DNA from 3 places in the Fictibacillus sp. 5RED26 genome. Region 1 is predicted to be linked to each of the others. Evidence: riboswitches for the same ligand, from Rfam matches in the RefSeq annotation. Region 1 holds a riboswitch; each other region holds the start of a gene.
What was found. Region 1 has a riboswitch for S-adenosylmethionine ahead of IHV10_RS07445 (bifunctional homocysteine S-methyltransferase/methylenetetrahydrofolate reductase). Riboswitches for the same ligand answer to the same signal wherever they lie in the genome.

Region 1 (2,199 bases):
TGCGTCGATTCCCGCTTTTTTTAACGCCTTTGCTCCTTCCATAAAACGTGACGTATCTAATTTACGTGGTGGATCTAATTCAACAATTATGGATTGCCTTTTCTTTACTTCTTCACTTAGAGGTACATAGTTAGATTTTGATGCTGATTGAATCACAATCTTTCGTTTTCTTTGTTTCACTTCTTTTTCTGTTACAGGTGCTAAGTTTTTTAGTTCACTAGAGAAGGCATGTATATGAGCAGGTGTCGTACCACAGCATCCTCCTAATAGACGAACTCCTTGCTGCCTGAACAAATGGGCACATTCTTTAAAATAGTCAGCATCCCCCTCATAATTAAAACGGCCATCTGTATAAGAAGGAAGCGATGCATTAGGAAACGCTGAAAGAATTGCCTGATTTGGTAATGCAACTTCTTCAAGTGTCATCAGCATGTGATACGGCCCTAGACGACAGTTTAATCCCACAACATCAGCACCAATGTTCTCTAAAGAGGTCAAAGCTTCTGAAATGGGAGTGCGGTCCTGCATAAAGCCGACCTCCTGTAATGACACTTGAGCAATAATCGGAAGTGATGTTTCTTTTCTAGCAATCTTTAAAACCGTTTCTAATTCTTCTAGGTCATAATAGGTTTCTAATTGGATGCCATCTACATTCTCCATCAACAAACAATACAGCTGCTCGCGAAAACTGCGCTTGATCTCTTCAAGAGAAATGCTATATGGTTTTATACCGCGTATGCCACCGATCGTACCTACAACATATTCTTTATGAGCAGCTTTTCTGGCGATCTGAACAGCCGCTTTATTAATCTCTTTTACGTGATCTTGAAGTCCATAGCGTTCGAGCTTTGAATAGTTCGCTGCATACGTATTGGTTTGAATGATATCAGCACCTGCATCTAAATAAGCACGATGGATATTATAGATCTGCTCTTCTTGAGAAAGATTTAACTCTTCGTAACAAAAGTCGGATCCGTACGAATACAGAAGGGTTCCCATCGCCCCATCACCGATTAGTATCTTGTTTTGTTTTAAGTCTGTGATTAAACTCATGACAGCCTCCTATATAAAAAATAAAAAGCCTTCTATAAAAGAAGACTTTTTGAGCGTCGGGGTCTTCTTATCTTTACAAGTTCAAGAATTGAACTTGCAGGAATTAGCACCTTTTCAGCTAGTAGCTGCTGGTTGCTGAGGTTTCATAGGGCCGCTCCCTCTACCTCTCTTGATAAGGATTTATTCATTTATTGGTTCGTTTACTAAATTGCGATCTATTTTCTTTAATAATTCCTGTTTATACGCGCGTTGCTTTTCTTCGTTATATAAAAAGGACCGATCTGTTAACTTTGTTAATAAGTCTTTTCGATTTTTTTCCGGATATTCCTTCTTAATGATCGATCTACATTGAAATAAAAAATCTAAATACGTTTCATAGTCTTCACTGTATTTTTGTTGAAGCTCTTTTTTTATCGATTTAGATAAACTTGGACTAGCTCCAGAAGTAGAAACTGATAAAATGAGTTTCCCTCTCTTTACGACACTAGGAACAATAAAGTTACCCAGGTCTGGTTGGTCAACAACATTCACAAGCTGTTTCGAACTTGTTTGTTCTGCAATCCAAGAATTAATCTCTTTACTATTGGTTGCAGCAATGATTAGAAACGCTTCTTCCAAATCAGCACGTTCCACTTCTCTTTCGATCCAAGTCAGCTTTCGTTCAGCATGCCATTCTTGAATTTCTTTGACAGCTGCTGGGCTGATTACTGTAATTATTGCCTCTTCATTCAATAAATCATTAATTTTACGATGTGCTACTAGACCACCGCCAGCTACTACAACCGTTCTACCTGACAAATTTATGTGAATAGGATACATAGCATTCCTCTCTTTTTAAGAACATGCATACTTCTTTGTTTCAAGTGTTTCATGTATTCGTGTGAGTAAAACGTCTTTCAGAATAGGATGGTAGCCAAGCGTCTCGCAAAGAGTTACGTTTTGTGTGGTCTGCTGCTGATGGCGAATTATCGTATGTTTCATTCCATTTATTAATAGTCCTGAAAATAGAAGGTAAGGCACAACGATAACTTGCTCATATAATTCACTGCTACTCCAAAGTGCTTTTTCAAAACTTGGTTCTGAACCAGTTAAAAAGCAAACTTGAATACTAGGAATTCCATAATGATCTTGAACGTTAGATGCTAT
Region 2 (2,199 bases), on a different contig from region 1:
GACGCGCGTTGCCAAATGGCTGCTCATAGGTTGTGCTCACCGTCACAGCAAAAGACAGGTTCTCTGTTACGCTTGCCATGGCCGACACGAGAAGTGCCGGATCGTTTAATGGAACTTGAAGCCCATCACGAATAGAAGGAGCTTTACTTTGTTTATAAACGTCATAAATCCCTAACACATCCGCAAAAAATACAGCGTCAAACTTTCCTCTTTCTAAGAGCTTCGCATAGTCGATCCAATAATTCAGATCTTTATAGCTTCTATGTCTCTTGTTCTCCGGATGCTTCCAAAGACCATGAGAATTGTGCATGGCACTTGTCATCTCAAACGCGTTTAACAAAATTTCTTTACCCAAAATAATTTCCTCCAACCGATTTTTTTGTACCCGCTCCAAGAGAAAATAAAAAAACCTCTTCAGCGATGAGAAGAGGTTGAAAAAATACGTGAAATAAACATACGTATATAGATCTCCTCTTATCTTTCAAGCTTTCGCCTGCTGGAATTGGCACAATCCTAAAAATAGTTGTTGCCGAGGCTTCAAAGGGCCAGTCCCTCCACCTCTCTCGATAAGGAATCGATATTATTCAATTTAGTAACGAAATATACAGGAATAAAAATAGACTGTCAATGGAATTTAGAGAAATAAAATAATTTTCTTAACAATCAGTTTTTAGTTGACAGTGGTTTGCTTTATCCTCTATAGTGATGACTAATAATTAAATAATGTATCTTATCAAGAGTCAGGGGAGGAACTGGTCCTACGATCCTGCAGCAACCGCTTTTTATAAAGAAAGGTGCTAATTCCAGCAGATGTTTTTTGAATGTCTGATAGATGAGAGAGCGTGTAAGCATATGGAATCTACGTCCTCTTTCGTCTTTGAAAGAGGGCTTTTTTGTTTTGATTAAAAGTAAAGTAGATGATAGCTGTTGATTTCCGTTTCAGGTGCTCGCTTTCCGCGGGGCAGGCGGTGAGCCACATTCGTTCGTTTCACTCTTAAGTGTCTCACCTGTCTAGTTGCAGTGGCTAGCCCCTCGAGGTCAAAAGTTAAATAGACCATGAAGGCAAAGAGCACCTTCCTTGTCTATTCACCTTTTGCTTGTCGGGGCTGGACAAGCCACTTTCACTTTTCGGACTGCCCACCTGTCCCGCAGGAGTCTCGCACCTTACACTCCAATCAACTAATCCCTGAAGATTAATTACAAAAAACCATTTACTGATAAAAAATTTAGGAGGGAACTATGAGCATACCTTTGAGAAAAAATATTCAGGAAAATAGTTTTCAAGAAGCGGTTAGTACCGCTCTAGGACTAAAAGAAATTTTTAAGAAACGTGCAGATTTTGTAGATCAAGAAGGTGTTTTTCCTTATGAAAACTTTCAAGATCTTAAGAATCATGACTTTCTTTCTCTTACCATTCCAAAGGAATTTGGTGGTAAAGGATTAAATCTAGTTGAATTCTTAACCATTCAAGAGCATTTAGCTGAGGGGGATGCTCCTACTGCTCTTTCTCTTGGCTGGCATCTCGGTACTCTTTTAGAGGCGGCAGAAAATCGGCATTGGAATGGTAACTCGTTCGCTGATCTTAGCCGGAAAATTGTTGAACAGAAAGCACTCATTAACTTGGCACAAACAGAGCGTGCGACGGGAAGTCCGTCTCGAGGCGGTATTCCTACTACAACTGCAGACAAGAAAGCAGATGGATGGCTGATCAACGGAAGTAAAGCTTTTACTTCTATGGCAGAAGCACTTGATTACTCAGTCATTACAGCTACCATCTCAGAAACCAATCATAAAGGATTTTTCTTAGTGAATCACCGTGATAAAGGGGTTTTTGTAAAAGAAACATGGGACAGCATCTCGATGAGAGGAACAAAAAGTGATGACCTTCTTTTGAAAGACGTTTATGTACGAAAAGAAAATCTTCTAGTCGTAGAGGATGGGAAGAACCTCATACCTAAAGGCTGGTATCTTCAGGTGCCTGCTGTGTACCTAGGTATCGCAAGAGCAGCGCGGAATTACGCGATTGAATTTGCGTCAGAGTATAGCCCTAACACTTTATCAGGACCGATCTCAGACGTACCAGAGGTGAGAAGAAAGATTGGTAAGATAGAACTTGAGCTATTCCAAGCAAGAACGATCCTTCATGCCGTTGCTGAAAAATGGGTAAACCACCCTGAACAACGTCAAAATCTAGGTACA
Region 3 (2,199 bases), 610 kb from region 1:
AGAATGTAGATCTCCATGAAGAAGAACTTCTGCTTTAGTTAAGAATGAGAGTCGCAGTTGAGCTACCTCTTGTAAAAGCTCTTTGTCATTCCAAATTACATCAACTTCACTTTGGAGTTCAGCAGGGAAGTCATTTGTATCATGATTGAAAAATGGATCAGTGAACACTAAGTCTTCCGTGATCTTGCAAAGTTCAGGGTTTGAAAATTGTTTAACTTGTTCTTTTTTTTCAAAAGGATGCAGGTAGAAATCACTAGAATAAAAAGCTGTTTTAGCAGCAAATGTTCCAATGTCATCAGCAAGTTTGGGATAAATTTGACCGTCAATAAGTCCTTTTCGAAGGATGACATGGTCAGACAGATCTTCCATAACTGTGACAGCAAGTGTTGAATCTGAAAATAAAACCTTCGGAACTAAGTGAGGAACGGATTCAGCTTCTTTTAATAACGCATCGCTCTCGATTCGTGCACGATCTAGTGTGAGCGGCCAGCTTTCTCCAACCACTTTTGCATAAGGAAGTGCTTGTTTAACGATTACAGCTTTTTTGGATAGTGCGCTTTCTATATGAAAGACAAGGTTTAAGTTGCCATCTCCAATCTCTCTAACATGCAGTTGGTCTTGTTCGGATGCATCAAAAAATGCTAAAGGTTTTACCACATCAAGCACTGTCAGTTCGTTTAACGGTTCATATGTAGATCTTACTTGTACGCTCATTTTTGTTCCCCCCGGAAAGTTTTTTTACAAATAAAAAGAGCCTCTTTTCGTATAAGAAAAGAGGCTCGGAATGATGATTTCCCGCGCCTCTTATCTTAGCAAAACAAAAATGTTTTGCCGGAATTAGCACCGTGCCATACGCTGAATTAATCAGCGGCTCCCCGTATAATGCGGGCGCCCCATCTTACAATGGTATTACGGTCGGTTGCTGGGTTTCATCGGGCCATATCCCTCCACCTGCTCTTGATAAGAGACCAAAATTATTCGTTTTGTTAATGCGTAACAATATTCACGCAATTCATAATCGTTATACTACAACGTTGTATGGAGATCTGTCAACACTAAATTCTTAAATGGATTTAATACAGATCTGTTCGACGGTCGTTAAATACAGGAACCTTTACACGGACTTCGTCTACTAATTCAGGTGAGATCTCTGCTGTAAGGATCTCCTCTTCGTGCACAGATCCTTCAGCAATGATATCTCCCCATGGGTCAATAATTAGTGATTGACCAGCGAAGGTGTTTTTAGGGTCGCTTCCAACTCGGTTACAAGCAATAACGTAGCATTGATTCTCTATAGCACGTGCGATAAGCAATGCTCGCCAATGAGATTGTCTTTGAATCGGCCATTCGGCAGGAACGAACAATATTTTTGCCCCTTTTATGAAAGGAGCACGGATCCATTCAGGAAAACGGATGTCATAACAGATAGCAAGGGTCGAGAGATTACCGTCGATTGTAAACAGATTGCTATTACTGCCGGGGGAGATATATTTTTCCTCTTCCATAAGTGTGATCAGGTGAGCCTTTGAGTAGGTGCCAACATGTTCACCGTTTCGGTTGTAAGTGAGTGATGTGTTGTAAACTGAGTTACTCTCACGATATGCGATAGACCCTCCGACAATATTAGTATCAAGCTCTTTAGATAACTCGCTTAACCATTTCTTTGCTTTCTCACCATCATGATCGCTAATCTCATCTAATCGGGTAAGATCATACCCAGTATCCCATAGTTCTGGTAGTACGATCGTATCAGGATTATGATGTTTAACGGCTTTACGAATTTTATTTTCGATGTGTTTATAATTTTCATCAGGTTTCCCATATTGAATGTCAACTTGTATGCAGGCAATTTTCATGATTGTACCCTCCAGGTTGTAAAAAAAGTCTTTACAGAATTTCCTTAAGCGTATAACATAACTGATTAGAATTTCAAGAACATTCAAATTAGACTGGAAGTGATCGTCGTGAAACGTTTTGAGCAGGCAGAAGTGATGGGGAAACTGCCAGAGCAATTTTTCGCCAAGCTTGTAAAAAAAGTATCTTACTATGTAGAGCAAGGCTTTGATGTTATTAATCTAGGACAAGGGAATCCTGATCAACCAACTCCACAGCATATTGTTGATGCATTAAAAGATGGAGCCGATAGACCTGATTTTCATAAGTATTCACCGTTTCGCGGACATGGATTTTTGAAGCAGG

Region 2: it holds a riboswitch for S-adenosylmethionine, as region 1 does, so the genes downstream of both, IHV10_RS18315 (acyl-CoA dehydrogenase family protein) here and IHV10_RS07445 (bifunctional homocysteine S-methyltransferase/methylenetetrahydrofolate reductase) in region 1, are expected to answer to the same signal.
Region 3: it holds a riboswitch for S-adenosylmethionine, as region 1 does, so the genes downstream of both, mtnK (S-methyl-5-thioribose kinase) here and IHV10_RS07445 (bifunctional homocysteine S-methyltransferase/methylenetetrahydrofolate reductase) in region 1, are expected to answer to the same signal.

The regions. Positions count from the first base shown of each region.
Region 1 is NZ_JACZDU010000001.1:1,434,010-1,436,208, forward strand. It holds gene IHV10_RS07445 (bifunctional homocysteine S-methyltransferase/methylenetetrahydrofolate reductase) at 1-1,053, opposite strand, end outside; SAM riboswitch class I at 1,118-1,232, opposite strand; gene IHV10_RS07450 (NAD(P)-binding protein) at 1,234-1,872, opposite strand; gene IHV10_RS07455 (sirohydrochlorin chelatase) at 1,888-2,199, opposite strand, start outside.
Region 2 is NZ_JACZDU010000006.1:71,048-73,246, reverse strand. It holds gene IHV10_RS18320 (LLM class flavin-dependent oxidoreductase) at 1-355, opposite strand, end outside; SAM riboswitch class I at 472-573, opposite strand; SAM riboswitch class I at 728-839, shown strand; gene IHV10_RS18315 (acyl-CoA dehydrogenase family protein) at 1,240-2,199, shown strand, end outside.
Region 3 is NZ_JACZDU010000001.1:826,304-828,502, forward strand. It holds gene mtnK (S-methyl-5-thioribose kinase) at 1-714, opposite strand, end outside; SAM riboswitch class I at 802-967, opposite strand; gene IHV10_RS04350 (carbon-nitrogen family hydrolase) at 1,074-1,943, opposite strand; gene IHV10_RS04355 (pyridoxal phosphate-dependent aminotransferase) at 1,965-2,199, shown strand, end outside.